DNA from 3 places in the Comamonas sp. CAH-2 genome. Region 2 is predicted to be linked to each of the others. Evidence: riboswitches for the same ligand, from Rfam matches in the RefSeq annotation. Region 2 holds a riboswitch; each other region holds the start of a gene.
What was found. A riboswitch is a leader RNA that binds a small molecule or an ion and turns the genes downstream of it on or off. The one in region 2 is predicted to bind cobalamin.
Positions count from the first base shown of each region.

Region 1 (10,142 bases), on a different contig from region 2:
GCTGGGCGCACTGGGTGACCGCATCGGGCACCGCCGCATCTTCATCGCCGGCATGGTCGTGTTTGGCGTGGCCTCCATGCTGGCGGCCCTGGCGACGACCTCCGCGGTGCTGATCGGCGCGCGGGTGCTGCTGGCGATCGGCGGCGCCGCCATGCTGCCGGCGACCATCGCCATCATCCGGGTGACGTTCCAGGACCCGCGCGAGCTGGCGCTGGCCATCGGCATCTGGGCTGCGATCGCCTCCGGTGGTGCGGCCGTGGGGCCGTTGCTGGGCGGCGCCTTGCTGGAGCATTTCTGGTGGGGCTCGGTGTTCCTGATCAACGTGCCCATCATCGCCGTGGCCACGCTGCTGGCGCTGCGCTATGTGCCGGTGCGCCCGGGCAATGCCGCTATCACCATCGACCTGCCCAGCTGTGGTTTGAGCATGGTCGGCATCATCGCGCTGGCCTACGGCATCAAGGAGCTGGCCAAGCCCGGCGGCAGCACCGCGCTGGCCCTGGGCATGCTGGTGCTGGGCGGCGCCACGCTGGGGGTCTTCGTGCGCCGGCAGCTGCGGCTGGAGCGCCCGCTGATCGACCTGCGCCTGCTGGCCCAGGCGCCGATTGCCACCGGCATGCTGGTGGCGCTGGTGGCGTCCATGACCCTGATCGGCTTCGAGCTGGTGCTCAGCCAGCGGCTGCAGCTGGTGGTGGGCAAGAGCCCGCTGGAGGCCGGGGCCTTTGTGCTGCCGATTTCGCTGGGCTCGTTCTTTGCCGGGCCGCTGGCCGGCGCGGTGATCGGCCGCATCGGCTGCGTGCGCGTGATTGCCGCCGGGCTGGCGATGACGGCCCTGGGTATCGCCGGCTATCTGCTGCTGCGCGACGGCAGTGTGCTGGCACAGGTGCTGGTGCTGACGGTCTGCGGCATCGGCATCGGCGCCAGCCTGACGGCGTCCAGCACCCTGGTGATGAGCAATGTCTCGGAAGACCGCGCCGGCATGGCCGGGTCCGTGGAGGGCGTGGCCTATGAGTTTGGTGGCGGCTTTGGCGTGACCATCTTCGGCTCGCTGATGACAGCGGTCTACGTGTCCACGGTGGACCGCCTGGGCTTTGCCGTGCAGGCGGGCGGCAGCCTGGACGAGGCGCATGCCCACGCCCGTGCCCACCCCGAGGCCCAGGCCATGCTGCAGGCGGCGATGCAGGCGTTCGAGACGTCCTTCACCTGGGTCAGCGTGGCCGTGGCGGCCATCCTGCTGGCCCTGGTGCTGGCCGTGCTGGGCCAGCGGCGCAGACTGGGCGCAGCGGGTGAAGCGCCCCGCGTGGCCGCGCATTGATCCAAAAAAAGAGCTGCCAGCGCAGGCCCACATTGGGTTTCAGCGATAAAACAGCTGAAAACCCTTATGGCACGAGCGCTGACAGCTCTTTTCAGAGTAGCGGCCCCCGGCTGTCCAGCCCTTGGCCGCGGCCCGGTGGCTCAGCGGGCGCCGCTGATGTCCATGTCCTGCAGCCGGACGAAGCGCGTGCCCTTGCCCAGCTTGTAGCCCCACCAGATCGCCAGGAACAGCGGGATGCCGATGTAGGTGGCGATCACGCCGGTCCAGTCGATGGTCTCGGCCAGGAAGGCCTGGTAGTTCTGGCCCAGGGTGATGATCAGGCACAGCGCGAACGCGAAGATGGGCCCGATGGGGAAGGCCGCGGCGAGGTAGGGCAGCTGGTGCGTGTCAAAGCCCTGCACCTCGCAGGCGCGGCGGAAGCGGTAGTGGCTGATGGCAATCCCCAGCCAGGCGATGAAGCCGCACATGCCTGACAGGTTCAGCAGCCAGATGTAGACCGACTCGGGGCTGAACACATTGGTGAAGAAGCACAAGGCCGCGATCACGGTGGTGGCGATCAGCGCCATGATGGGCACGCCGCGCGCATTCACGCGGGCGAAGATCTTGGGCGCCATGTTCTGCTGCGCCAGGGCGTACAGCATGCGCGTGGAGGCGTACATGCCGGAGTTGCCGGCCGACAGCACCGAGGTCAGCACCACGGCATTCATCACCGCTGCCGCGCCCAGCAGGCCGGCGTGTTCGAACACCAGGGTGAAGGGGCTGACGCTGATGTCGCCCAGGTCGTTGCGCAGCAACTGCGGGTCGGTGTAGGGGATCAGCAGGCCGATGATCAGGATGGAGAAGACGTAGAACAGCAGGATGCGCCAGAACACCTTGCGCACTGCGCGGGGCACGTTCTGGGCGGGGTTCTCGGACTCGCCGGCGGCAATGCCGATCAGCTCCGTGCCCTGGAAGGAAAAGCCCACGATCATGGCCACGCCGATCAGTGCCGCAAAACCGCCGGCAAACGGCGCGTCACCGGCCGTGAAGTTGGCGATGTTGCCCCACAGGCCGTCGGGGGCGCCGCCGGTCAGGATGCCGAAGACCATCAGCAGGCCCACGCCGATGAAGACCAGCACGGTCACCACCTTGATGGCGGCAAACCAGAACTCGGATTCGCCGAAGCCCTTGGACGACAGCGAGTTCAGGCCGAACATCAGTGCCAGGAAGATTGCGCTCCACAGCAGGCCGTTGACGCCGGGGAACCAGTAGGCCATCACCAGCTGCGCGGCCACCAGGTCCACGGCAATCGTCACCGCCCAGTTGTACCAATAGTTCCAGCCCAGGGCGAAGCCGAAGCCCTCGTCCACGTACTTGGCGCCGTAGGTGGCGAACGAACCCGAGACGGGCAGGTGCGAGGCCATCTCGCCCAGGCTGGTCATCAGGAAGTAGACCATCAGGCCGATCACACAGTAGGCCAGCAGCGCGCCGCCGGGGCCGGCCTGCGAGATGGTGGCGCCCGAGGCCACGAACAGCCCGGTGCCGATGGAGCCGCCAATGGCGATCATGGACATGTGCCGGGCCTTGAGGCCGCGGCGCAGGGAAGACACTTGCGAGTCAGCAGACATAGAAAGGGGGAAATCCGTTGCAATCACCCGGCGGGCCGCTGGCCTGGCCGGACAGGCCCACAAAAAAGCCGCACTGCTGCGGCCTTGGCGGTGGCGTAAGGGGCTGGATTTTGGGCGATGGCCGACCTCTTGTGTGGCGATGGCGTTAATGACCCTACAGCCAGTTAAGAGAAGCTAACGCGCCGCCCATTTGCCGAGGCGGTGCGACCGGGCGTTGCAGTCAAAATGGCCTGCAGCGCGCATGCAGTCTGCGCAGGCTGCTCTGCTTTTTCGCCACGAAAGTGCCGCACGGGCCTGGCCTCAGGGCAGCAGCTGGATGGGCATTTCCACCAGCAGGCGGATCTGGTCGATGTTGGCTTCGCCCTGCGTCCGGTTGGCGCGGTGCACGCTGTAGCGCAACTGCAGCGCCATGCCCTTGGCCATGCCGTGCTGCACGGTGTAGCGCAGCAGCAGGTCGCGCTCCCAGTGCTTGCCGCCGCTGCCGCTGTAGCCCAGGTAGTTGGCGTAGACGCTGTTGAGGTGGCGGTGGTCGATGCCCGAGCCGCGCGTGTAGGCCACGCCCGCGCTCAGCCCGGGGGCGAGCAGGGGGCCCAGGTCCACGTCGTACTTGAGCTGCCAGGAGGCTTCGCGCGGGCCGTTGAAGTCGGACAGCTGCATGGCGTTGTCCAGCCAGATGGAGCCGCGGTTCACATAGTCGAACGGGTTGTCGCCCTGCACCTTCTGGTAGCCCAGCCCCAGCTGGTGCGGGCCGAAGGCGTAGCTGCCCATCAGGCTCCAGGTGGTGGTGTCGATGTGGCCGGCCCGCGCCTGGCCGGTGTCGGTGTTGCGGTACAGGTTCAGGTTGAACGCCAGCTTGCGCTGCTCGGCCAGCGGCAGCTGGTAGGCGCCGCCCAGGTACCAGGTGTTCCAGTGCTCGGCATAGCGGCCGTAGTAGCTGCTAACGGACAGGTGGGGGACGGGGGTGGTCCAGGTGCCACCCAGGAAGCTGAAGGCATCGCCGGGGCTGCCGGCATAGTTGGCCAGCAGCCGGCCCCCGTTCTGGCGCGCGTTGCGGTCGCTCCAGCGTGTGAAGCGGCCGGCCTGCAGGCTCAGGCCGGGCAGGTCGGTGCTGGTGAGCTGCCAGCCGCGGTTGGTCTCGGGCAGCAGGCGGCTGTCGGAGGAACTGAAGATGGGGTTCTTGGTGCGCATCTCGCCCAGTTTCAGCTCGGTGGAGGCCAGGCGCAGCTTCAGCGCGGCGCCGGCACGGCCGAAGCGGTCGGCAATGTCCGCACCGTCCTTGGCCACATAGCGCGGCGTGGCACGGGCGCTGTCGGCCTGGGTGTCCAGGTTCAGGGCGCCGTAGGCGTGGGCATCCAGGCCGACGCCCACCAGGCCGCGCGTGTAGCCCGATTGGTAGTTCAGCATCAGCCCGTAGGCCGATTCCTGGGCCTGGGTCTGGCCGCGCAGCCCGTTGGTGGCGCGGAAGCTGCTGCCTTGTTGGTAGTCCAGCTGCTCCCACACCACGCGGTTCAGCAGGCCCAGGCGGCTGCCGGCGACAAAGCCCTGGGCCTCGTCCTGGGCACTGGCCTGGGCGTTGGCGGCGGCGGCGCACAGCAAGGCGGCGCCCAGGGCGGAAAGGGGGGAGGTCTTGCAAGGCATGGGGTCGGGTCCGGGAGAGGTGGTCGGTGGGGGCGCTGCCGCCGCAGCGGGCGGGTGCTGCAGCCGCGGTGCCAGAAATTCCATGAAATACCGCGCCAGCCCGCATGGGGTCTGCGCAGGGTGCTCTTTTATTTGGCGCCGGCCTGGGCGCGCGCCACAATCGCCTGGAAGCGCTGCTGCGCCTGCGGCGGCACCACCTCGGGCACGGCCAGGGCGGACAGCGGGGCATCGCCGACCTGGATCAGCATCACCATGCCCATGGCGTAATGCGGCAGGCATTTGACGCCGTACAGACCGGGCTCGGTCAGCGTGACGGCGATCTCCTGGTTGACCTTGCCGCGAAACGGCGTGGCCCCGGCGGGCGCCATGCCGTCGATGGAGACCGCATCGTGGCCGCTGCTGGCCGCCACGAAGCGGATGGTGTCGCCCGGTGCGGCGCGCACGAACTCCGGCTCGTAGGCCATGGGGCCGTGCGGGCCGCGGTTCAGCATCCGGACCTCCCAGGTCTCGGCGTGGGCCAGGGTGGCGGCACCGCCGCACAGCAGAAGGGCCGCCAGGCGGCTGGGGGGCAGGAGGGTCATGGAGGGGCCTTTCAAACTCAGGGAGCAGGGGCCGCCAGCGGCTGAAAGCGCAGCACGTGGCGGCCGTCCTGGGGGTCGATCAGGGTGCGCGCCTGCACCTGGAAGACGCTGCGCAGCAGTTCGGGGCTGAGCACCTCGGCCGGCGGGCCGAGCCGCACCAGCCGCCCGTGCTGCAGCACCGCCAGCCGGTCGCAGGCCAGGGCCTGGTTCAGGTCGTGCAGCGCCACCACCTTGGTGATGGGCAGGCCCTGGATCAGCTGCATCAGCGACAGCTGCTGGTGGATGTCGAGGTGGTTGGTCGGCTCGTCCAGCAGCAGCACGCAGGGCTGCTGCGCCAGGGCCCGCGCCAGGTGGGCGCGCTGGCGTTCACCGCCCGACAGGGTGCTCCAGGCGCTGTGTGCCTTGGCCTGCAGGCCCACGGCGGCCAGCGACTGGGCCACCACCGCGCGGTCGTGGGCCGACAGCGGGCGCAGCGCGGACAGCCAGGGCGTGCGCCCCAGTTCCACCGCGTCCCAGACGCTGATGGCATCTTGTGTATGGGCCATCTGCGGCACGAAGGCCAGCTGCCGCGCCAGCGACCGGCGTGGCAGGGTGTGCAGCGGCTGTGTGCCCAGCAGCACCTCGCCCTGCTGGGGGCGCAGCACGCCGGACAGCAGGCGCAGCAGGCTGGACTTGCCCGAGCCGTTCGGGCCGATCAGGCCCAGCAGCTCACCGGCTTGCACCTGCAGCGAGACCTCGTGCACGATGCGCGTGCCGTGCGCCTGCCAGCTGATGCCGCAGGCCTGCAGGGCGGGGGACTGCACAGCCGTCATGGCCGGCCCCCGGGAGCTTTGAGCAGGATGAGCGCGAACACGGGCGCACCCACCAGGGCCGTGATGACGCCGATCGGCAGCACCTGGCCAGGGATCAGCGTGCGCGAGACCACGTCCGCCGCAATCAGAAACAGGGCGCCCATCAGCGCGCTGACTGGAATCAGCCGGCGGTGCCGCACGCCCACCAGCAGGCGGGCGGCGTGCGGAATCACCAGCCCCACAAAGCCGATCGCGCCGACGATGGACACCATCACCGCCGTCATCAGCGCAGCGGCCAGCAGCAGCGTCAGCTGTACGCGGCGCACGGGCACGCCCAGGGCGGCGGCGGATTCGCTGCCAAAGGTGAAGGCATCAAGCGAGCGCGCGTGCAGCAGGCACACCACCGTGCCGGCGACGGCCACGGTGGCCGCCCCCAGCGTGTCGGGCCAGCGCACGCCGCTGAGGCTGCCCAGCAGCCAGAACATGATGCCGCGCGCTTGTTCGGCGCTGCCGGACTTGGTGATGATCAGCGAGGTGAGCGCGTTGAACAGCTGCGAGCCGGCAATCCCGGCCAGCACGATCTGCCCGCTGTTGTGCAGGCCCCCCCGCCCGGCCGCGTGGGCCAGCAGCGCCACCAGGGCGAAGGCGCAGACGGCGCCGACGAAGGCGCCGGTGGTCATGGAGATGGCGCCGGCACCCAGGCCGGCCACGGTCACCAGCACCGCGCCCGTGGAGGCCCCGGCCGAGATGCCCAGCAAATAGGGTTCGGCCAGCGCATTGCGCAGCAGCGACTGCAGGATCACGCCCGAGATGGCCAGCCCGGCGCCGCAGCAGGCGGCCACCAGGGCGCGTGTCAGGCGGTAGTTCCAGACAATCCCCTGGTTGATGGGGTCGACGGCGTAGCGGGTGCCCGCCAACTGGTTGGCCAGCACCTCGAAGACGGTGCGCACGGAGATCTCGGTCTCGCCGATTGCAATCCCCAGCACGACGGCGACCAGCAGCAGCACCAGCGCGGCCAGGGTCAGCAGACCCCCGCGCAGCCACAGGCCGGCCGCGTGCAGCAGGGCGGGCGCAGGCGGGCGCGCCACGGTCTGCATCAGCACCGTGCGCACCCGGGCGCAGGCCGCGGGGCCCGGCGTGGACGGCCGCGTGTCACTTCGCGCGGCCCTGCAGTTGCAGCACCGCCTCGGCGATCTGCTCCATGCCATCCACCTGGCGGATGGAGCCCTGCAGCGCATCTGCATCCACGATCACGATGCGCTGGTGCTTGACGGCGTCCATGTGCCGGGTGACTGGGTCCTGCTGCAGGAATTCCAGCTTCTTCTGGTAGTCGTCGGCCGGGAAGCGGCGGCGGTCCATGCGGGCGATGATCAGCACCGACGGGTTGGCCTTGGCGACGGTTTCCCAGCCCACGGTGGGCCACTCTTCGGTCGAACTGACGATGTTGCGCAGGCCCAGCGTCTGCATCATGTAGCCGGCCACGCCGTTCTTGCCGGCCATGTAGGGGTCGGCCGCCAGGTCGGCGCTGGAGAACCACAGCGCCGCCGTGAGCGGCTGGCGCTGCGCGCCCTGGACCTTGGCCACGGCCTGGGCCTGGCGGTCGCTGAGGCTCTGGACCAGCTGTGCACCGCGCGCCGGCACGCCGAAGATCTCGGCCAGTTGGCGGATGCTCTTGTACAGGGTCTGGACGTCGTAGCTGGCCGTGCGCGTGCCGTCGGCGCCGACCAGGTTGTTCTTGCCTTCGCAATCGGTCGGCATGGCGTAGGTGGCGATGCGCAGGTCATGGAACTGCTCGCGCGTGGCGACCACGCCGTCCTTACCCACCATCCACTCGAATTGCGAGACCACGAGGGCCGGGCGCTTGCCGATCACCGACTCGAAGCTGGGAATGTTGTCCGACAGGCGCGGTACCTTGTCGTTGATGGCCTTGAACTGCGGCAGCACGGGGTTGAACCACAGGGCGGTGCCCACCACCTTGTCACCCAGGCCCAGGGCGTAGAGCATTTCCGTGCCGCCCTGGCCGATGGTGACCACCGAGGCCGGTGCCCGGTCCAGTTGGAGGCGATGGCCGCAGTTCTGCAGCTGCAGCGGGTAGTCCGCGGCGTGGGCAGACAGGGCGGTGGCCAGCAGGGCGGCGTAGGCAAGGCGTCGAGGCAGCATCAGGGGGCTTCTTTCCAGAAACAGCGGGTACCCCTGGAAGCACTGGCAACACCCCCGCAGCGCGCGAGACCCCGAAAGGCCCTGGCAGGCAGGTCCACGGGACATTGCTCACTTCCCGGACACCCCGCCGGCAATCGATGGTTGGTGCTTTGGCAGGTCTCCTGACTGGCACGTCATCGCGTCGCCCCGCCTTCCCGAATGTGGATTCAGTGGCGGATGGGGCGGGCTCGTTGCCTACAGTTGCGGGGGCAGTTCCATTCGGCCGCCAGACCCTGAAGCGGGCGGCGGTCATTGGATTCCCTCATGCGGCTGGCGGTGGCTGGCGCATGTCCTTGCGGAACCAAAGTTCGGGTAATGTAGCTGATTTTGTAGCGTCTGGCGCAGGCACCGTCTGCGTGGACACCTGTTTCCAGTCTGATATGTCCCTTCCCGAATGCATGGCCATTGCGCCCGTCCACCGCCTGGAGGCGGTGCAGGACTTCTTGCACACGGCCCGCCAGCAGATGTTCGGCACGCTGGTGGATCCGCAGCAAACCCCCGCGGATCTGCAGCATTTTGAGCAGGTGTACGCGGCGGGCACGGGCTGCATGTGGGCGGCCCGGCATCCGCAGCACGGCATGGTGGGCAGCATTGCCTACCGCGCCTACGATGGCCGCTTCGCGCAACTGGATTTCGGCGCGCTGCGCGTGGTGGAGGTGGTGCGCCTGTTCGTCGCCCCGGTGTGGCGCCGGCAGGGGCTGGCCGTTGCCTTGCTGGACCACGTGCGCCAGCACGCCATCGCCCAGGGGGTGCAGCTGCTGTACCTGCACACGCACCCGTTCCTGCCGGGCGCGCTGGAGTTCTGGCAGCAGCAGGGCTTTCAGGTGGTGCAGCGCGAAACGGCCGCGCCCTGGCACACCATCCACATGCAATGCGCCCTGTAGCGCGCGCCGCGCGCAGTCTGCGCCGCGGGGGCGGCAGTCGCTTCTATAATCCGCACTCCAACAGGAGCCCCGCCGCACCCGCGTGCGTGGGGTGAAACGGGAAGTCCGGTGACCTCACACCCTTGGTGTGGAGCATTCCGGCGCAGCCCCCGCTGCTGTAAGCCTGACAGACACACTTCGATGCCACTGGGAGCCCCCCGGGAAGGCGGTGTGCGCTGTATGACGGCAAGCCAGAATACCGACCTGTTGGCACGCAGTTGTATGCCACGGGGTGTGGGCCGTTTGCTGACAGGTTCCATCCCGCCTTGGCGGGGCGCCGGCCCGCCGCACACACACCACCTTCCCGTATGGGCATGCCTTTCCATGGAAATGGCTCGGGGAGAGCATGGACCTCACGTTCAAACAACAGCATGCTGAACGCATGCAGGACAAGAAAGCCCAGGTGCAGGCCGCCATGGCGCGCGCCCAGGTTGAGCGCGGCATCGTCGTGCTGCTGACCGGCCACGGCAAGGGCAAGACCACCTCGGCCTTCGGCATGCTGTACCGGGCCCTGGGCCATGGCCTGCGCGCCGGCGTGGTGCAGTTCATCACGGGCACCCACGCCTCGGGTGAAGTCACCTTTTTGCAGCAGCAGGGGCTGCTGGGGCAGGGGGCGAGGGCCCAGGTGGACTACCACGCCATGGCCACGGGCTGTTCCTGGCAGCGCAGCGACTGGGACGCCGACCTGCCCGCAGCCAACCAGGCCTGGCAGGCGGCGCAGCGCATGCTGGCCGACCCCAGCCTGCGCCTGGTGGTGCTCGACGAGCTGACCTTCATGCTGCAGTACGGCTATCTGGCGCTGCCCCAGCTGCTGCAGGCGCTGGAGCGCCGCCCCGCCGGACAATCGGTGGTCATCACCGGCCGCAGTGCGCCGGCACCGCTGCTGGCGCTGGCGGACACGGTCAGCGAGATCGCCGACACCCGGCATGCCTTCCAGGCCGGCGTGAAGGCGCAGGCGGGCGTGGACTTCTGATGCGGCCACCGCTGCAGGCCCTGCTGCTGGCGCTGTGCGCCGGCCTGCCCATGGCCGTGGGGGCGGGTGCGCTGCCCACGCTGATGTCCACCAACATCTGCGCCGACACCCTGGCGCT
Region 1 is NZ_VSWF01000001.1:182,442-192,583, forward strand. It holds gene FYM52_RS00840 (MFS transporter) at 1-1,312, shown strand, start outside; gene FYM52_RS00845 (amino acid permease) at 1,453-2,919, opposite strand; gene FYM52_RS00850 (OprD family outer membrane porin) at 3,220-4,557, opposite strand; gene FYM52_RS00855 (pseudoazurin) at 4,686-5,138, opposite strand; gene FYM52_RS00860 (ABC transporter ATP-binding protein) at 5,156-5,941, opposite strand; gene FYM52_RS00865 (iron ABC transporter permease) at 5,947-7,026, opposite strand; gene FYM52_RS00870 (ABC transporter substrate-binding protein) at 7,082-8,089, opposite strand; cobalamin riboswitch at 8,223-8,449, opposite strand; gene FYM52_RS00875 (GNAT family N-acetyltransferase) at 8,509-9,012, shown strand; cobalamin riboswitch at 9,058-9,274, shown strand; gene cobO (cob(I)yrinic acid a,c-diamide adenosyltransferase) at 9,398-10,024, shown strand; gene FYM52_RS00885 (ABC transporter substrate-binding protein) at 10,024-10,142, shown strand, end outside.
Region 1: linked by a shared signal. The riboswitch ahead of FYM52_RS00870 (ABC transporter substrate-binding protein) and the one ahead of FYM52_RS05295 (TonB-dependent receptor domain-containing protein) in region 2 are both predicted to bind cobalamin.

Region 2 (10,142 bases):
ACACTGAAACTCGCTGACCGCGCAGCGCCGCAGGCTGAAGCTGCACAGCCACAGCCACAGCCACAGCCACAGCCACAGCCACAGCCACAGCCACAGCCACAGCCACAGCCACAGCCACAGCCGGCCGTCGCAGCCACGCGGCTGGAGGCTGCCCAACCCGCCGAGCAGGCAGTCGCTGCTGAGCCGGTGGTGGTGCCACCTGAAGCCGTGGCGATGGATGATGCGACCTCTGCGGGCGACGACCTGTCGCCGCCCTGGGATGATGAGCCAGAGCTGGCCGTGGAGCCGCAGGAGCCAGAACCCCCGGTATGGGACGATGTGCCCATGGAGGCGGCCCCCTGGGAGGGCATTGCGGCCGAGAGGGAGCCTGTCGAAGCCGTGGCAGAGCCGGTGGCGCCACCGGCCGCGGCCATCGCGGTGGAAGTCACGCCGTTGGGCGACGTCTGGCACGCCGTGGTCACACAGCTGGATGCGGCGCAAGCAATCACGGCCTTGGTGCGTGAGCTGGCCTTGCAGTCGCAATTGATCGCCCAGGAGGCCGGTGTGTGGACGCTGCGCGTGGAGCGGGCGTCACTGAACCAGGCGGTGGCGCGCGAGCGCCTGGCCAAGGCCCTGGCCCAGGTCACCGACTGCACCAGCCTGCAGCTGGAAAGCGGCAAGGTGACCGATACCCCGGCCTTGCGCAACAAGGCGCGCGCCCAGGCACGCCAGTTGCAGGCCGAGGCGGTGGTGGCCAATGACCCGAACGTGCAGTTCCTGCAAAACACGTTTGGCGCGACCATCGTGCCGGGCAGCATCCGCCCGGTATAGCAGGCGCCGGGACTGGGGCATGCCAAGTCATGGCACCATCGCAGCATCTGATTTTTTGAGTGACAAATAAAGGAAACCAACCATGTTCAACAAAGGACAACTCGCCGGTTTGATGAAGCAAGCCCAGACCATGCAGGACAACCTGAAGAAGGCGCAGGACGAGCTGGGCAACATCGAAGTGGAAGGTGAATCTGGCGCGGGTCTGGTCAAGGTGGTGATGACCTGCAAGCACGACGTCAAGCGCGTGACCATTGACCCCAGCCTGCTGCAGGACGACAAGGACATGCTGGAAGACCTGGTGGCCGCTGCGTTCAACGCCGCCGTGCGCAAGGCCGAGGAAACCTCGAACGAAAAGATGTCCAAGCTGACCGCGGGCATGCCCGGTCTGCCCGGTGGCATGAAGTTCCCTTTCTGAGCGCGTTGCGCCGCAGGACCCCAGGGGAAAGCCATGGTGCTTCCCCTTTTTCTTGGCACATGGGTTTGAGACATGTCTGACCTTCAACCGCTGGACCCGCTGATCCAGGCCCTGCGCCGCTTGCCTGGTGTGGGGGTGAAGTCGGCCCAGCGCATGGCGTTCCACCTGATGCAGCGCGACCAGGATGGCGCGCGCGTGCTCTCGCGCGCCCTGCAGGAGGCCGTGGATTCGGTGCAGCACTGCAGCCGTTGCAACACCTTCACGCACGATGCCGTTTGCCCGATCTGCCGCGATGCCGGGCGCGATGCCGCGCGCCTGTGCGTGGTGGAGACCCCGGCCGATCTGGCCGCGATGGAGCGCACCGGCGCCTACAGCGGTTACTACTTTGTGCTGATGGGACGCATCTCCCCGATGGACGGTGTGGGTGCCAAGGACATCGGCTTGCCACGGCTGCTCGAGCGCGTGGCCGATGGCGTGGTGCAGGAGGTGATTCTGGCCACCAGCTTCACCACCGAGGGTGAGGCCACAGCGCATGCCGTGACCGAGTTGATGCAGGGTCGCCAGGTGCAGGTGACGCGGCTGGCGCGCGGCGTGCCGGTAGGCAGCGAGCTGGAGTATGTGGACCTGGGCACGATCGCCCACGCCCTGGTCGAGCGCCGCTAGGAGCCGTTGACACTGCCTTGATGCAGCGTTGCTGTGCTTGGTGTACACCCGTGCTGCCTGCAGTTTCGCGCCCCGTCCCAAGCGCCCATCTCCGCGGGGCTGATGGTTGTGAATGGCTCCAGCACACCCTCCCCAAAACAAAAAGGGCCCTGGTTTTCCAGGGACCTTTTGGTCGTCTGCGCTCAGCGCTTGCGCTTGGTCGGCGTGTCGCCGCGCGTTTGCTGTGCCACCTTGGTGACCACGGGTTTCTCTTTCGCGGTTCCGGTGGCACGCGGGCGCTTGGAGGTGTTGCTTGCCTTGGTGCTCTTGCTGACCTGTGCGGTGCGGGTGGGAGCGGCGCTGACGCGTACGGTCTTGTACACCTCCAGCGACTGGCCGGCACGCAGCGCGGCCGTGGGCTTCATGTCGTTCCAGCGCGCCAGGTTGGCCACGGTCACGCCATGGCGGCTGGCCACCTTGGCCATGTTGTCGCCACGCAGCACCTTGACTGCGGTGCGGCGCGTCACTTCGGTAATCTCCGGCGCAAAGGCCAGGGTACCGTGGTCGGCGATGTGCGTGGACACGTCCTGGCGGTGCTGGGGCGAGCGCGGCACCATCAGGGCCGATCCGGCCTTGATCATCATGCGCGGCGGAATGCGGTTGACGCTGCGCAGGTCGGTCTCGCTCATGCCGACCCGCTGGGCGGCATTGGCTACCGTCATGGTGCTGGGAGCGACCCAGACGGTCCAGCTGGCGTACTGGTCGTCATCGTAGGCGGCCAGGTTGCGCTGGAACACCTTGGCGTTGTCCCAGGGCAGCAGGATCTGGGTGGTGCCGGCGGCAAAGATCGTCGGGCGGCTGAAGGAGGGGTTGAGTGCCTTGAAGTCCTCCAGGCGCACGTCGGCCAGGCGGGCGACCAACTCGATGTCCATGTCGCGCTTGATCTCCACCGCCTGGAAGTAGGGGTGGTTCTCGATGTTGGGCAGCTCGATGTTGAACTTTTCCGGGTGGGCAATGATGTTCTTCACCGCTTGCAGCTTGGGCACATAGTTACGCGTTTCGCCGGGCATGTTCAGGTCGGTGTAGCTGGTCTCCAGGCCCATGCGTTCATTGCGTTTGATGGCGCGCCCGACGCTGCCTTCGCCCCAGTTGTAGGCGGCCAGGGCCAGGTGCCAGTCGCCGAACATGCGGTGCAGCTTTTCCAGGTAGTCCAGGGCCGCGCGGGTGGAGGCCAGCACATCGCGGCGGTCGTCCCGGAACGCGTTCTGGGTCAGCTCGAAGTACGAACCCGTGGCCGGCATGAACTGCCACATGCCGGCGGCCTTGGCGCTGGACACGGCCTGGGGATTGAAGGCGCTCTCGATGTAGGGCAGCAGGGCCAGCTCCATCGGCATGTTGCGCTGCTCCAGCTCCTCCACGATGTGGAAGAGGTACTTGCTGGAGCGTGTGGTCATGCGCTCGATGTAGTCGGGGCGGCTGCCGTACCACTGCTCCTGGCTGCCGACCAGCTCGTGCTCCAGGTCGGGCATGGCAAAGCCGCGGCGGATGCGTTCCCACAGGTCGCTGTTGTATTCCAGCGAGGTGACCTTGGAGGTGCCGGGGGAGGCGCGGGTGATGGGCTTGAGCGGACCGTCGTACGAGGAGGTGGAGGGGGCGGTCGCGCAACCAGCGAGCCAAACCACGCTGGCGAGGACTAAAAGATGGCGCAAATTCATCGGAATGCGTTTTTCCATTCACGCAGCGCTGCGAACACGCTGGCGGGTTGTGTAGGGTCTACGGTGGAGCAAAAGTGGTGTGCGCTGTGCGCAACCTCTGTAACGTCGCAACGTAGAAAAGGGTTGATTGCCAGCTCCTGCCCCAGCGTCGAGGGCAGGGTGGGCTGCTGTTGCTGGCGCAGTGCCTCGCAACGCGCGCGATATTGGAGCAGGGCCGGGTTGCTTGGTTCCACCGCGCAGGCAAATTTCAGATTGCTCAGAGTGTATTCATGGGCGCAAAACACACGGGTGTCGTGTGGCAAAGCCGCCAGCGTCTGCAGCGAGTCGTACATCTGCTGCGCCGTGCCCTCGAACAGGCGGCCACAGCCGCCGGAGAACAGCGTGTCGCCGCAAAACAGCAGCGGGGCCGCATCCGCGGGGGCGCAGTACCAGGCGATGTGGCCGGCGGTGTGGCCGGGCACTTCCAGCACCTGCCAGTCCTGCCCCAGCAGGCGGATGCGGCTGTGCGCGTCGACGCGCACCACGGGCTCGGGCAGGGGCTCGTAGGCCGGGCCGTAGACCGTGGCGCCGGTGGCGCGGCACAGCGCGTCCACGCCGCCGACATGGTCGGCATGGTGGTGGGTCACTAGAATGGCTTGCAGCTGCAGGCCCTGGGCGTGCAGCGCCGCTTGAACGGGCCCGGCGTCGCCAGGGTCCACCACCACGGCGTGCTGGCCGTCGTGCAGCAGCCAGATGTAATTGTCAGAAAACGCAGGCAACGGCAACAGGTTCATGAACGATGCAAAGCAAGAGGGCCATCCGTGGATGGCCAAGGCATTTGGCCGCTATCTGCTCGACTGGGAGCAGCAGCGGTGTGATGAGGCGGTGGCGGATATTTTCGGCTATCACAGCGTGCAACTGGGCTGGCCCCTGCTGCAAGCGCTGCGCCACAACCGCATGCCCAACCGCTGGGTGGCCGCGCAAAGCACCGATTGGAACCTTGAACCCGGGGCTTGCCAAGTCCCTGAAGGTGTACAACTGTTGTGCGCCCCCGAGGCACTGCCGTTCGCCGAGTCCAGCGTCGACCTGCTGGTCCTGCCCCACACCCTCGAACATTGCCAGGACCCGCATGCTGCCTTGCGCGAAGCGGTGCGCGTGCTGGTGCCCGAAGGGCGGCTGCTGCTGTTTGGGCTCAACCCCTATAGCCTGTGGGGGCTTCAGCATGGGCTGGAGCGTGTGCCGGAGCCTGGGTTGAACGCCTGGCGCGGCCTGCCGTACTGGCGCGTGCGCGATTGGCTGCAGGTGCTGGCCATGGACGTGGTGGCCGCCGATTTCGGTTGCCACGCCCCGGCGCTGGAGGCGCCAGCCTGGCTGCAGCGCTGGCGCTGGATGGATAGGCTGGGCAACAAGGCCTGGCCGGTGCTGGGCGGTGCATACTGCGTGCTGGCTGTGAAAAAGGTGCATGGCATGCGCCTGCTGGAGCCTGCGTGGCGCAAACGTGCGCCCGCGGCGCAGGCCCGCCCGGCGGCCGCGTGCCAGCAAGCACCACAAAGGAAAGAAATTTGAACCAAGTAGTGATTTACACGGACGGGGCCTGCAAGGGCAACCCGGGGCCGGGCGGCTGGGGCGTGCTGATGCAGGCCGGGCCGCACACCAAGGAGTTGTTTGGCGGCGAGCGCGAGACCACCAACAACCGCATGGAGCTGACCGCCGTGATCGAAGCGTTGCGCGCCCTCAAGCGCCCCTGCGATGTGACGCTGTTCCTGGACAGCGAGTACGTGCGAAAGGGCATCACGGAATGGATCCACGGCTGGAAAGCCAAGGGCTGGAAGACCTCGACCAAGCAGCCGGTGAAGAACGTCGAGCTGTGGCAGGCGCTGGATGCGCTGGTCAGCGGTGCGGGACACCGCATCGAGTGGCGCTGGGTCAAGGGCCATGCGGGCGATCCGGGCAACGAGCGGGCCGATGCCCTGGCCAACCTGGGCGTGGACCGGGCGCTGGGCAGGATTTGAAAAGATAGCGCCTGGCGCTGAATGAATAAGGGCTTCAGATAGGTTTGTATCTGAAGCCCTTTGTTTTTGTGCGGATGCTGCTCATTTTTTGTGCAGCCCTGCGCCTGGCTGCGGCACTGCTGTGCGGTGCACCATGGCCCGTCACGTCCAGTTAGAATCGCCAGCTTGCATTGTTGGTGCTCGCAACTTGGTTCGCAAGATTGCAGTTCAACGGGAAGCAGGATGGTGGGTCGGCCTTCGACCTGACCTAGCCTGCGCTGCCCCCGCAACGGTGAGTCCCTGGCGCCCGTCATAGCGCCCCTCCATCAACACAGCCACTGGGTGCCTTGAACAAGCACGTGGGAAGGCGATGGACTGAGGGACCAGCCCGGATACCGGCCAACATTCGTGTGTCTGCCCCCAGGGCAGGCATGTTTGCCCATTGTCGGCGGGGAGGCTGACACGGGTGGAATCTGGTGATGTTTCCAATGAATGTGTTCGAACAACGGCGTCAGCGTGCCTGGATGCCGGCGATGGCGTGGCGCCCGGTCTCTCTGGCGGTGGTCTGTCTGGCGGGCCTGGTGCTGCCGGCGGCCGCGGCGGCCCTGGATGAGGTGGTGGTCTCGGCCACGCGCTCCGAGCAGCGCCTGAGCGAAGTGCTGGCGGATGTGACGGTGCTGGACGGGGAGGCCCTGGAGCGCAGCGGCGCCCTGGCGCTGGAAGATGTCATGGCCAAGGTGCCGGGCATCCAGATCACCCGCACCGGTGGCCCGGGTTCGGACACCAACCTGTTCCTGCGCGGGGCGCACAAGCAGCACACGGCGGTGTATGTCGACGGCATCCGCATCGATGCCCAGAATGGCTCCGGCGGCGCCCCCTGGGAGACGCTGCCGCTGGAATCGATCGAGCGCATCGAGGTGCTGCGCGGCGCGGTCGGTGCGCTGTATGGCTCGGATGCCATGGCGGGCACGGTGCAGATCTTCACCCGCCGTGGCGAGACCGGCTTCAAGCCCCATGTGTCCGTGGGCGCGGGCTCGTACGGCACCAAGAAGGGCACGGCCGGATTCAGCGGCGGGCAGGGCGCCTGGGACTATGCCCTGGGCCTGTCCTATGCCGACAGCGAGGGCTTCGATGCCAAGACCGGGGGCACCCGCCGCAACGTGGACAAGGACGGCTACGTGCGCAAATCGGCGAATGCGCGCGTGGGCCTGCAGCTCAGCGCGGGCCAGCGCCTGGACGTCACTGCCCTGACCAGCGATTCGAACGCTGGCTACGACAGCCGCGCCCAGGGCAACGACCGTGCGGTCCGCACCCTGGATGCCTATGGCCTGAACTGGCAGGGTGACTGGACGCCCGCGTGGCGCACGCGTGTGGCCGTGAGCCAGTCGCGCCACGGCTACGACACCTGGACGGCCACGCACTACCGCACCGAAACCCTGCTGCGCAACTACCTGGTGCACAACGAATGGCGCAGCCGCGTGGGCACTTTCTCGGTGCTGGCCGAGCGGCGCGAGGACACGCTGGAGAATACCAGCCTGGTGGGCGGTGACGCGCGCTCGCGCCACCAGAACGCGCTGGGCCTGGGCTATGGCCTGCACTGGCAGCAGCACGCCGTGCAACTGAACCTGCGCCATGACCGGGACAGCGACTTTGGCGGCAAGCGCACGGCCACACTGGCCTATGGCTGGGACTTCGCCCCGCACTGGAAGGCCACGGCCTCGGTGGGCACCGGCTTTCGCGTGCCCACGCTGTTCCAGCGCTTCTCGCAGAACGGCGATGCCAGCCTGAAGCCCGAGGAAAGCCGCAACATGGAACTGGGGCTGCGCTGGGGCGACAAGGACCGCGCGTTCAGCGCCACGGCCTACCGCAACAAGATTGAAAACCTGGTGGTCTATGCCGCCAAGCAGGGCACCTGCCCGGTGGCGCTCAGCCAGGGCTGCTACCTGAACGTGGACGAGGCCCAGCTGGAAGGCATCACCCTGGCCGGCAACTGGCGCGCGGGTGTGGTGAAGTGGTATGCGTCGGTGGATTTCCAGAACCCGCGCAACGCCCAGACCGGCCGCTTGCTGCAGCGCCGCTCGCAGCGCTATGCGACCCTGGGGGTTGAGGGCACCCTGGCGGGCTGGACCCTGGGCACCGAGCTGCAGGCGGCCAGCCGCCGCTTCAACGACGATGCGGAGGCCGTCAAGTCCCTGGGTGGCTACACCCTGGTGAACCTGTCCGCCTCGCGCCAGCTGGCCAGGGACTTCACGCTGACCGCGCGCATCGACAATGCGCTGGACCGTGACTACACCCTGGTCAAGGACTACGCCACCGCCGGGCGTACGCTGTGGCTGGGCGTGAAATGGATGCCCTGGTAACCGCCGACGCTGTATCTGCCCGCCGTGGCCCTGGCGGGCACCCCCGAGAGCTTGCATGTCACCACTGATCACTCCTCCATCCCCTCCCGTGCACCACTGCGTGGCGGTGCTGATTGCCGCCCCCGCTTCGGGCCAGGGCAAGACCACCATCACCGCGGCGCTGGCGCGCTGGCATGCCCGCCAGGGGCGCCGCGTGCGGGTCTTCAAGTGCGGGCCGGATTACCTGGACCCGTACTGGCACCAACTGGCCAGCGGGGCCACGGTGCACAACCTCGATGGCTGGATGGTGGGCATGGACGAGGTGCGCGCGCGCCTGCATGCCGCGGCCGCGCAGGCCGATGTGATCCTGATCGAAGGCGTGATGGGCCTGTTTGACGGCAGCCCCACCGCGGCCGATCTGGCCACCCAGCTGGGCGTGCCGGTGCTGCTGGTGGTCGATGCCTCGGCCATGGCAGGCAGCTTTGGCGCGTTGGTGCTGGGCATGCAGCAGTACCAGCCGGGCGTGCCCTGGGCCGGCGTGCTGGCCAACCGCGTGGCCACCGGCATGCACACGCAGATGCTGCAAAGCAGCCTGCGCGACCCGCAGCTGTGGCTGGGCGGCTTGCAGCGCATGGGCCCGGGCAAGGACGCGCAGCTGCTGCCCGAGCGCCACCTGGGCCTGGTGGCAGCCCACGAGCTGCCCGATGCCATGGCGCGCCTGAATGCCGCGGCCGATGCCCTGGCCGACACGCCCCTGGGGCGCATGGACTGGCAGGACTGGCAGCGCTGGTCGGTGGCGTTTGCAGCCCCGGCGCAGCCCGTGGCAGCCCCCCAGCCCTGGCTGCGCGGGCACACCGTGGCCGTGGCCAGCGATGCGGCGTTCAGCTTCATCTACCCCGCCAACCTGGACTGCCTGCAGGCCATGGGCGCCAACCTGGCCTTCTTCTCGCCCCTGGCGGGCGAGCGCCTGCCGGTGTGCGATGCCGTCTGGCTGCCCGGTGGCTACCCCGAATTGCACGCCGCCACCCTGGCGGCCAACACCGGGCTGCAGGCCGACCTGCAGCAGCACGTGCAGGCCGGCAAGCCCGTGTGGGCCGAATGTGGCGGCATGCTGGCCCTGGGCCAGCGCATGACCGATACCCAGGACCAAAGCCAGCCGCTGTGGGGCATCCTGCCGGGCGAGGCGCGGATGCAGGAACGCCTGGCCGGCCTGGGCATGCAGCAGTGCGCGCTGCAGGGTGGGGTGCTGCGTGGGCACACCTTCCATTACTCGCGCTTCACCTGCCAGGCGGCCGAGGTGGCGCGCACCAGCCGCCCCCGGCAGCCGGTGGCGCCCGACAAGGGCGAGGCCATCTACCAGCACGGCAGCGTCCATGCCAGTTATTTCCATGCCTGGTTTCCCTCGCACCCGCGTGCCGTGGCCGCCTTGCTGGGGGCCGAGCCCGTGCAATGGGACACGGCCGCACAGCCATAATTTGCGCTCCACACCATGACTTCTCCGATGCAACCCTCCACCCCCGCGCTGCCCTGGCAGGAATTGATCCTGGGCGGCCAGAAAAGCGGCAAGACCCGCCGGGCCGAGCAGGCGGCGCGCACCTGGCTGGACGGCGCCCCGGGGCGCGAGGCCGTCTACCTGGCCACGGGCCAGGCCTGGGATGCCGAGATGCGCCAGCGCATCCAGCGCCACCAGGACGACCGTGCCGCCCGCGTGCCCGGCATGCGCACCCAGGAGGCCCCGCGGGCCCTGGCCCAGGCACTGCGGGCCTGCAGCCAGCCACAGACCCTGGTGGTGGTCGATTGCCTGACCCTGTGGCTGACGCACTGGATGATGCCCATGGAGGGCGTGGATTTTGGGTCTGATCAGGCTCCAGCCCAGGACTGGAGCGCGCAGCGTGCTTTGTTTTTGGAAGTGCTGGCCACCTGCCCCGGCCCGGTGGTGGTGGTGGGCAACGAAATTGGCCTGGGGGTGATTCCCATGGGGCGCGAAGTGCGTGCCTTCGTGGATGCCCTGGGCAGCCTGAACCAGGACGTGGCGCAGGTGTGCCGCCACGTCACCTTGATGGCGGCCGGCTTGCCGCTGCAGCTCAAATGATCCGGCTGTCACGCCGCAGCCTGTGGCTGGCGCTGGGCCTGTGGGCGGCCAGCCTGGGCCAGGTCCAGGCCGCCGATCCGGCGACCGACCTGGCCGCGTTGGGGGCCCAGGATGATCGCGGCCGCCCGGTGGCGCGCGTGCAGGCGCCGCAGCGCATCG
Region 2 is NZ_VSWF01000005.1:21,807-31,948, forward strand. It holds gene dnaX (DNA polymerase III subunit gamma/tau) at 1-810, shown strand, start outside; gene FYM52_RS05265 (YbaB/EbfC family nucleoid-associated protein) at 893-1,225, shown strand; gene recR (recombination mediator RecR) at 1,298-1,888, shown strand; gene FYM52_RS05275 (transglycosylase SLT domain-containing protein) at 2,071-3,582, opposite strand; gene gloB (hydroxyacylglutathione hydrolase) at 3,579-4,355, opposite strand; gene FYM52_RS05285 (class I SAM-dependent methyltransferase) at 4,354-5,127, shown strand; gene rnhA (ribonuclease HI) at 5,124-5,573, shown strand; cobalamin riboswitch at 5,731-5,971, shown strand; gene FYM52_RS05295 (TonB-dependent receptor domain-containing protein) at 6,032-7,912, shown strand; gene FYM52_RS05300 (cobyrinate a,c-diamide synthase) at 7,968-9,365, shown strand; gene FYM52_RS05305 (bifunctional adenosylcobinamide kinase/adenosylcobinamide-phosphate guanylyltransferase) at 9,381-9,983, shown strand; gene FYM52_RS05310 (ABC transporter substrate-binding protein) at 9,980-10,142, shown strand, end outside.

Region 3 (10,142 bases), on a different contig from region 2:
TGCCAGTGGCACGTTCGCGCTTGTAGTTGCTGCCCTGGGCCAGCTCGACGTGGCCGGGGGCTTTGCGCCAGCTGCGCTGGATGCCGGCGCAGGCATCGCACATTTCGATTTTTTTGAGTTCGCTCTGGCGCTGTGGATCTTGGGTCATGGTGTTCTTTTCGGCGGGCACGCAGGGCGTGCAGGGGGCATCACTGTACCTAAATCAGGCGGACGGTGTGCTGGCGGGCGGGATGGCGTGGTGGTGGGGCAGGGTACCGGCCATCGAGTGGGTCCGATTTGGTCTGCGTCTGGCACGCCTTTGGGCTGGAGAGGTCGTGCGGGGCGCAGGCCGTGCACGGTGTCTGCACCGAGGCACCGACGGTGTGGCGCTGGGTGAGGCACGCCACCTGCCGGGCGCTGAAGGCTGGGTCTTGCACCTGCCCCAAGCGGCCAGTGCGGCGCTCTGGCCGTCGCTGGTCGCATGGGGCATGCGGGGCATGGGGTCGGTGGGGATGTCCCACTGCTGTACCACGCCCGGGCGTGGGCGCGGCAGGGGCACGGGGTCAGAACTGCACGCGTGCGCCCAGTTTCCAGGTGCGCTCGAACTGCACGGGGTAGATGGCGTCGTCGCGCACCCAGATGCCGTTCTTGCGGTCCAGCAGGTTGCTGACGCCCACGTACATGTCCAGGTGCTTGTCCAGCTGGTGGCGGTAGGTCAGGTCCGTGCTCTGGAAGGCTTTCTGCCGCTGGGCGTTGTTGTTGTCAAAGTCGCCCGCGGCCCAGGTGCTGCTGCGCCAGGTGTGCGACAGGTGCAGGTTGCCACGCTCCGCGACGCGCAGGTTGAGGCCCAGCACCACGCTGTGGCGCGACACGCCCGGCAACTCCTTGCCATCGAAAGCGCCGCCGCCGTCGTTCTCGCGGTCGATGATGGCGCGTGTCCAGGCGTAGTTGATGTGGCCGGACAGCCGCGGGGTGATCTGCACGCGGTCCTGTAGCTCCAGGCCGTACTTGTGGGATTGGTCGATGTTGGTGTTGATGCCGGAGAACGGACCGGTCTCGAAGTAGTAGATCTCGTTCGAGAGCTTGGCGTAGAAGGCCGACAGTTTCAGGCGGTGGCGTGCCGTCTGGTGGTTGGCGCCCACGGTCAGCGTGCGCGCCTTGGCGGGTTCGATGAAGCCGTTGAAGGCGGTGACGGGCGAGCCCGAGCTCCAGTCGGTGAAGAAGAAACGATCCACGTCCGGGGTGACGAAGGCATCGCTGTAGTTCGCAAACAGTGCCAGCTGCGGCGACAGGCGGTGGTTGGCACCCAGCTCCCACGAGGTCAGGCGCTGCTCGGATTGCAGGGACTGGCCGCTGAGCGGGTTGTGGCGGTAGGTGACTTCCTCGCGGCGGATGCCGGCGGACAGGGTGAGCGCCTCCAGCATGTACTGCCCCTGCAGGAACAGGCCGCGGTTGTGCTTGGTGGTGCTGCCGGATTGCGTGCGTTGGCCATCGAAGTTCTGATAACCCGCATTCAGGATCAGCGCATCGTGCTGGTACTGCGCCGCCACTTCGTTGGACGCATAGCGGTACTGGGCGGCGGGGGGAAAGCTGGGGAACAGCGAGGACTTGTCCTCATCGTGGTGGCGGGCCGACAGCTTCCACTGGCGGTTCACGCGGTACTCGGCACCCAGGCTCCAGTGGTCGCTTTGCAGCTTCTGCTGGGTGTAGGCAGCGCCGGTGTGCATGCCGGGGTGGGCGTTGAACTGTGCCTGCGTCAGCGGATTCGGGTAGCGCGTGTCGATGTGCGAGGCGCCGGCCTCCATGTCCAGGCGCAGGCCTTCCACCGGCTTGAGGGCACCGGCCACACGCCAGGTGTTGGCTTCCGATTGGTCCCGGTGGCCCGTGGGGTCGGGGCTGCTGAAACCGTTCACATGGCTGTGGTCCAGGGTGGCCGACAGATCGAAGCGCTCGCGGACCAGGCCTGCCGAGGCGATGGCGCCGCGTTGCCCGTGATCGCCCGCATAGGTTTCCAGGCTGACGCCGCTGCGCGGCTTGGTGTAGATCTGGATCGTGCCGGCGGTGGCGCCGTCACCGAACATCACGGCGCCGCTGCCCTTGGTGATTTCGATGCGCTCGATGTCGCTGAGCGAGATCGAGCCGATGAGCTGCGGGATGGAGTCGATGTTGTTGAGCCGACGGCCATCGACCGAGATCACCAGGTTCTGGAGCCGTCATTGCCATAGCCCCGCATGCTGATCTGCGGGGTGTAGCGGTTGCCGTAGCTGGGGCTGATCTGCAGCGAGCTTTGCTGCGCCAGATAGTCGAACAGCGAATGCGCGCCTGAGCGCTCGATGTCGCTGCGGGTGTGCACCTCGGACGCATAGGGCGCATCCTGGTCGTGCATGTCGATGCGTGTGGCCGAGACCACGATGGGCTCGCTGAGGCTGGACTGGGCGCTGGCAGGGGCCGCCAGCAAGGACAGGGCGGTTCCCACAGCCAGGGAACAGGGGGAAGGACGGAAGGGCATGGACATCACTCATCAGGCCGCGATCCTGCGTCCCCGCAGGCGGCGGCGTTGCGTACATGGATGCACCGCGTTCGGGGAAGGGGGCTGCTGAAGGCAGCCAACATGCCGCACTCGTCGCTGCCACCCCGCAGCGCATCCGACTCTGTACGTTTCGGCCGGTCTCCGGGCTGGTGCGTTGGTCCGGTTAACCGGACATGTGGAACGCCTTCCCAGGACGTTGTCGTCCCAGTGGCACAGGTTCCACAGACTCGCACTTACCGTTGCGGGGGCAGCACAGGCATTGCATCCATCGGGGGATGGCGCGCACCTGTTTCCCGTTTAACCCAGGGCGTGACCGACCTGGGCACCGATAACGTGGTTACCGCCTCGTGGGAGGCAGTGGACGGGGATGATACCGGGCTTCCCGCCCGCACGGGTTGCGCGGCGCAGGAGCCCGCAGCGCTGGGACGTGCATCCAGGCTGTGGAATGGCAGGGGTTGTGCTGAAAGTTGGTGCTTGCACTGTGTGCGTACACATGCGGCATCGCCCACACGCACGGAGCCTGTGGCGTGGGGTGTGTGTCCAGCGCGCTCAGCGCGAATGCACCACGCTGGCGTCGATCTCGCCATACACGGTGATGCCACTGCCGCTGCGGGCGCTGGTGTCCGAGGGCTGGTAGTACTGCGCGCGCTGGGCGCAGCCACCCAGGGCCAGTGCAAGGCACAGGGCGGTGGCGCAAAGGGTCATGGTTTTCATGGGCAACTCCTGGTCCAAGGCTAAGGCCTCGGCGGCCGGTGCCGGTAAGCAGAGGTAAGTGTCGCCCTGGCAGGCGGGGGTGTCCAGGCACAGGGGGCACCGACAGGCCTCCGAAGGCCTCGGTCATTGGACCGGGCGCAGTGGGCCGGGCCATCGCCCCATCCTTGGCCGGGGCCAGCCCGGTCCTGCACCGGGAAGGCTGGTGCGTGTCCCCTTGCCTGTGTGGTCCGGGGGCTGGTCAGGCCGGCAGGCACTGCAGCGCGGCCTGGACCAGTTGCATGGTGGCCAGCGGGTCGTCGCAGGCGATGGTGTGGCGCTGGGGCATGCTGCGCAGCCAGGTGATCTGGCGCTTGGCCAACTGGCGCGTGGCGGCAATGCCCTTTTCGCGCACCAGGTGCATGTTCAGTTGCGGGGTGTTCTTGCGGACCTGCCAGTCCAGCTCTTCCCAGACCTGGCGGTAGCCCACGCAGCGCATGCTGGGCAGGTCGGGGTGCAGGTCGCCGCGCGCGCGCAGGGCTTGCACTTCGTCGATGAAGCCGGCGTCCAGCATCGCCTGGAAGCGCTGGGCGATGCGGGCGTGCAGCCAGGCGCGGTCACTGGGTTCCAGCGAAAACAGTGTGCAATCGAAGGCGGGCTGTGCGTTTTCAGCTCTCTTTTTTGCTTGGTGAAAGCTGGACAGTGGCTGGCCAGAGATGTGCCACACCTCCAGTGCGCGCTGGATGCGCTGGCTGTCGCCGGGCGCCAGGCGGGCGGCGGTTTCCGGGTCCACCTGGGCCAGTTCGGCATGCATGGCAGGCCAGCCGATGCTGGCGGCCTGGGCGTCCAGCCGGGCGCGCACCTCGGGGTCGGCGGCAGGCATGTCGTCGATGCCGTCGAGCAGCGCCTTGAAATACAGCATGGTGCCGCCCACCAGCAGCGGGATGGCGCCGCGTGCGCGGATCTCAGCGACCAGGCGCTGGGTGTCCTGCACGAACTCGGCCGCGCTGTACGACTGCAGCGGGTCGAGGATGTCGATCAGGTGGTGGGGCACGGCGGCCCGCTCCTGCAGGCTGGGTTTGGCGGTGCCGATGTCCATGCTGCGGTAGACCAGGGCCGAGTCCACGCTGATGATTTCACTGGGTTGGCCGCGCTGGGCCAGGACGGCGGCCAGGGCCAGCGCGCCGTTGGTTTTACCGGAAGCCGTGGGGCCTGCAATCGCAATGCAGGGCAGAGGGTGGGGGGACGCAGTCAAGGCAGGGGGCAGGAAAGGGTTGAAGCCAGCCCGGCGCGCATCAGGCCGAAGTGGCCGCGCCGGAGGCGCCATAGCGGCGCACCAGCGTCCATGATGCCAAGGCTGCGGCCAGGCACCACAGGCCCAGCCCGAAAACCAAGGGGTACACAGTGCCATTGAAGCTGCGGCCCAGCACCTGCCCGGTGGCAAAGGCGCACACCATCATGATGAAACCGTTGAGGGCCGAGGCCGTGCCCGCCGCCTGCGGAAAGCTGCTGACCGCGCCGCTTTGCCCACAGGGCTGCTGGATGCCGTGGGCCACCGGGTACAGCATGCACACCGCAGCATAGGCCAGGCCGCTGCGCACGCCGGCCCAGGCCAGCGCCGCCAGCAGCACGGCGCACAGCAGGGCCAGGCCGCCGGCCACGGCCACGGTGCGGCGCACGCCCCAGCGCACCAGCAGGCGGCGGCACAGGATGGTGCCGCCGATGTAGACCATGCCGTTGGCGGCCAGCAGCAGGCCGATGTCCTGCGCGCTCCAGCCCAGCACGCCCATGAACACGAAGGGCGAGCCGGTCAGGAACACCACCAGCCCGGCGAACGAACAGCTGGTGGTGGCCGTGTAGGCCAGGAAGGTGGGGTGGCTGAGGATGCGGCGCCAGTTCTGCCACAGCAGCCGCGGGCGCAGGGCGTGCGGGTTGAAGTGCTGCACGCTTTCCTGGAAATGCAGCCACACCAGCAACCAGGCCCCGCTGCCGGCCAGCGCCAGGGTGACCATGGTGGCGCGCCAGCCCAGGTGGGTGGCCAGCAGGCTGCCCAGCAGCGGGCTGCTGCAGGCCAGCACGCCCAGGCCGGTCAGAGCCTTGGACATGACCTGCGCCCCTTCCACGGGCTGGTACAGGTCGCGCACGATGGCGCGCGCCGCCATGACGGCCGCGCCCAGGGCGGCGCCCTGCAGCACCCGCAGCACGATGAGGCTGTGCATGTCGGGCGCCAACGCGCAGCCCACGGCCGCCAGCACGTACAGGCCGATGCCGGTCAGCAGGATGGGGCGGCGGCCCCAGCGGTCGGACAGCGGGCCCCACAGCAGCTGCGAGCCGCCAAAGGCCAGCAGCAGCGCGGTAAAGGTGGTCTGGGTCTGGGCCACGCTGGCGCCCAGCTGTTCGGTCAGCAGGGGCAGAGCCGGCAGGTACAGGTCGGTCGTCAGCGGCTGCAGGCCCAGCAGCAGGGCCAGCATGGCGATGACGAACACGGGGGACATGGCCGCGCGCGCGGCGGCGGGAGGGGAAACAGAAGACACGAACAACCAGTGCGAAGTGAAACCAACGGGCGGCAGGCCATGGGGACCGGCCGCCGCGCAGGTTAGCAGTTGCACCTGGGCGTGGTGTCGCTTGTTTAAGACAGTGGCAAAAAATGCCTCTGGCGCTTGCCAGGCAAGCGCGAACAGCTATGGATTTTTAGGCGCCAACCACGCGGCCAGGGCGGCGCGGTACTGGGCCTGGCCCAGGCTGTTGGTGTTGTGGTGCGTGCCGCCTTGCACCAGCACCCACTGCTTGGGCGGCACGGCGGCGTCGTACAGCTGCTGGCCCAGGGCCGGGGGCACCAGCGTATCGGCGCTGCCGTGCACCACCAGCAGCGGCGCGCCGATGTGGGCCACCTTGTCCAGCGAGTCGAATTTCTGCGTGATCAGCGGCCCCAGCGGCAGCCAGCCCCACTGGAAGTTGCGCGCCATGTCCCGGATGTTGGTGAAGGTGCCTTCCACCACCAGGCCCTGTTCGTCGTCGACGCGCGTGGCCAGGTCGATGGCGATGGCCCCGCCCAGCGAGTGGCCGAAGATGAAGCGTGGCGTCTGGGGGTGCTGTTGCGCCAGCCAGTGCCAGGCGGCCAGCGCGTCTTCGCGGGCGCTGATCTCCGAGGGCAGGCTGGCCGGCTGGGTCTGGCCGAAGCCGCGGTAGTCGATGGCCAGCACGGCAAAGCCCAGGGCGTGCATGTGGCGCATGCGCAGGGTGGAGCCGGTGACGTTCCAGCGCGCGCCGTGCAGGTACAGCAGCACGGGTGCGCGGGGATTTTTCTGGGCGAGCCACAGGCCGTGCAGGCGCACGGCCTGCTGGTCGGCCTGGCTGTGGAAGTCGATCCACACGTCCTGCATGCCCGCCATGTCGGCACGCTGCCAGACGCGGTCGCTGGGCTGGAAGATCATGGCGCGCTGCTTGGCATCCAGCGCAGAGCAGCCGGCCACGGACAGTGCGGTGGCGACGGCGGTGGCCCAGATCAGGTGGCGCAGTTTCATGGTGGTGGTGACGCAAAACAGGGTGGTTTGGGACTATGCTTGCCGGCAAGCTTGCGCGCGGCCGTGCAGGCGTTGACCAAGGATGAATGTGACCATGCTGATCGGGCTTGCTGCCAACCGACTCCATCACCAGACCGAGGACGCTGCGCTGTTCGCACTGCTGCGCGCCATCGAACCCGGCATCCGTGAGCTGCAGCTGGGCCTGCATGCCGTGGGCCGCACCTATGATGCCATCGCGGCGGCCGACATGCTGCACCGATACCCCCAGCTGGTGCGCTACCCCTATGGCCGCGAGGGCGGGCTGATGAAGCTGGTGGCCGAGGTGGTGGGCATGGGCGACGGGCGCACGCTGGACGCCGCCATCTACCTGACCGACCCGGTGGACCCGTCCTCCATCTTCCCCGAGGCGCTGGCCCTCAAGCGCCAGTGCGTGATCCACGGCAAGGCCTTTTTGTCCACGGTGGCCAGCGCGCGCGACTGGATCGAGATGGAGCGCATCCATGCCGGCCTGCCCCAGGATCGCAATGCCGATCGTTTCCACGACTACGAGAACCAGACCCTGGCGCTGATTGCCCACGATGCGCTCAAGCCGCAGATGCTGGAGTTTGCGGCGCAGAACTTTGCCTTGCTGTCGCGCTTTCGCCGCCGCGTGGGCACGGGCACCACGGGCCAGAAGCTCAACGAACTGGCCTGGAGCAAGGGCTGGCCGCAGGACCTGCCCTGGGTGGACCGCTACAACAGCGGCCCGCTGGGGGGCGATGCGCAGATTGCCGATCTGGTGCTGGAGCGCCGCTGCCAGCGCGTGATCTTCTTCGAAGACCCGCACGTGGCACGCCAGCACGAGGCCGACATCCAACTGCTGGAGCGCGCCGTGACCACGGTGACGCACGAAGCGGTCTGCACCACCACGCTGAAGGTGGCACAGCGCTGGTGCGATGCCGCCTTGCTGCGCGCCTGAGCGTTCCCATCCCAAGTCATCAAAAAAGCAGCCCGCAGGCTGCTTTTTTTGTGGGGACGCCCGCTGTCGGCCGGCCTCAGAAGTGGTGGCGGATGCCCACCGACAGCGACTTGCGGTCTTCGCCCGCGGCCAGGTCCTCGGCGGCAAAGTGCGCGCCGTGGCGGTTTTGCAGCACGGTGTAGAAGGCGTAGAGCTTGGTGCGCGCGCTCAGGTGGTGGTTGTAGCCCACGGTCCACTGGTCGGCCTCGGCCTGGCCGGGGGCGTTGGCGTGGCCGAAGTTGGCGTGCAGCTCGCCGGCGCCCATCGCATAGGCCACGGCGGCGCGGGTCACCTGGGTCTTGGCCTGCACCCCGGCGACCAGGTCCTGGCTGCGCTGGTGGTAGCCCGAGACGGTCCAGTCGCCCTGGGTCCAGGTGGCGCGCACAGCGTACTGCCGGGCATCGGCCCATGCGCCGTAACCGGCGCCGAAGGACCAATGGCCACGCTCGTAGTTGGCGGCCAGGTCATAGGCGTTGTGGCCCTGGTGGGCGGCGTCGCGCTCGTGGAAGCTGACGGTGGATTCCAGCGTCAGGCCATGCCGTGTGGGCGACCTGTAGCCCAGGCGGTTGGCGGCGTTTTCCACACCGGCGTACAGCGCATCGGCGCTGATGCCGTAGTCCTCGTTGTGCAGGCTGGTGCGGTCGGCCACGGCGTAGTACGAGGGGTTGAAGAAGCGGCCCATGCGCACGGTGCCGAATGCGCCTTCCAGGAACACTTCGCTGCGGTTGCTGAAGAAGCTGCCGGCCTGGCTGGTGGCGCCGTCATCGGTCTGGATGGCGCTTTCCAGCACGAAGCCGGCCTTCAGGCCCTGGCCCAGGGCTTCCACGCCCTTGAAACCGAGGTAGGCGTCGCTGCTGCTCAGGCCGTGCACGCGGCGGTGGCCGGTCTGGGTGGATTCCAGGGCTGTGTCCAGACGGCCGTAGAAGGTGACCGCGCTGGCATCGGCCAGAGCGGTGCTGGAGAAGGCGAACAGGCCGCAGGCGGCCAGGGTCTTGGGGGAAAAAACTGTCACGTCACACTCGGAAAAAGCAAAGCCGGGCCTGGGCCCGGCAAACGATCACGCACACCGCAGCGGGATGGGCCACGGTGTGGGAGGCACGCAGGCAGACCGTGGGGTCTGGCTGGTGTGGGCGGCGTTTATACCTGCAGCGGTTCAACCCAGGGGCGTTCTGAGGTATGGAAACCATAGCTGCCTGCGCGCATTGGGCAAGGGCTGGAGGCCTTTTCGGGGAAGATGCCTGGCCCTGGTGTGCGGTCCAGCGCCGTTGGGCACTTGGCAGGGACCGGGCCCTCCGCCCCCGGCTGGCGCTGGGCGTGCGGTTGGGGGACGGCGCTGTGCCCGCGTTCGACCTCAGAGCCTGGACAGGGAGGCCGGTGCCCTTGCGCTGGGGCACCGGCCTTGGGGGGCTGCGGCTCAGCTGCGCTGGGGCTCCAGCGTCTGGGTGTAGAGCGACTGGCCGTTCAGGTCTTTGAGCGTCACGGTCAGCGCCTGGCTGCGGTGGTCGATGTCCAGTTGGCCAAAGAACTGGTAGCCCTCGCTGGGCGCGGCATTCGGGCGGGGCGAGGCCTTGCTGTAGACCACCTCCAGGCCAAAGGTCTTGTCGGCCTGGTTAGGGCCGAAGGTGCCGGCGTTCAACGGGCCGGAGACGAATTCCCAGAACGGATCGAAGTCCTGGAACTGCGCGCGCTCGGGGCTGTAGTGGTGGGCGGCGGTGTAGTGCACGTCGGCCGTCAGCCAGACCAGGTTTTTGATCTCCGCCTCCTTGATGCCCTTGAGCAGGCGCGCCATCTCCAGCTCGCGCCCCTTGGGCGTGCCGTGCTCGCCGTTGGCCACGGCCTCCCAGCGCGAAACACCTTGTTCATCCTTGCCATCGGGCACAAACAGGCCAATGGGCATGTCGCAGGCAATCAGCTTCCAGGTGGCCTGGCTGGCCTTGAGCCCCTGGATCAGCCACTCGATCTGCGGGCGGCCCAGCAGGTCGGTGTCGGCGCTTTCCTGGGTCTGCAAATTGGTGGTGTTGGGGCCGCGGTAGCTGCGCATGTCGAGCACAAACACATCGGCCAGCGGGCCTTGCGGCAGCACGCGATAGATGCGCTGGGACTCGGCCGCGCCAAACGGGCGCAGGGGCGCGTATTCCATGAAGGCGCGCTGGCCGCGGGCGGTGAGCAGCTCGACGTTCTTCTCGGTGTAGGCGGCGTTGCCCAGCAGGCTCTTGCTGCTGGAGTAGTTGTTGGTGACCTCGTGGTCGTCCCACTGCCAGATCTGCGCCACTTCGCTGCCGAAGGCGCGCACATTCGCATCCATCAGGTTGTAGCGGTAGCGGCCCCGGTATTCATTCAGGGTTTCGGCCACCTTGGCGACCTCGGGCGTGACCAGGTTCTTCCACAGCGTGCCATCGGGCAGGCGCACTTCGGGCAGGAT
Region 3 is NZ_VSWF01000051.1:4,144-14,285, reverse strand. It holds gene FYM52_RS17515 (hypothetical protein) at 1-148, opposite strand, end outside; gene FYM52_RS17510 (TonB-dependent receptor domain-containing protein) at 543-2,177, opposite strand; gene FYM52_RS19070 (TonB-dependent receptor plug domain-containing protein) at 2,174-2,488, opposite strand; cobalamin riboswitch at 2,624-2,854, opposite strand; gene FYM52_RS17505 (hypothetical protein) at 3,059-3,223, opposite strand; gene miaA (tRNA (adenosine(37)-N6)-dimethylallyltransferase MiaA) at 3,462-4,526, opposite strand; gene FYM52_RS17495 (multidrug effflux MFS transporter) at 4,495-5,733, opposite strand; gene FYM52_RS17490 (alpha/beta hydrolase) at 5,881-6,723, opposite strand; gene FYM52_RS17485 (methylglyoxal synthase) at 6,818-7,681, shown strand; gene FYM52_RS17480 (porin) at 7,758-8,732, opposite strand; gene FYM52_RS17475 (alkaline phosphatase) at 9,135-10,142, opposite strand, start outside.
Region 3: linked by a shared signal. The riboswitch ahead of FYM52_RS19070 (TonB-dependent receptor plug domain-containing protein) and the one ahead of FYM52_RS05295 (TonB-dependent receptor domain-containing protein) in region 2 are both predicted to bind cobalamin.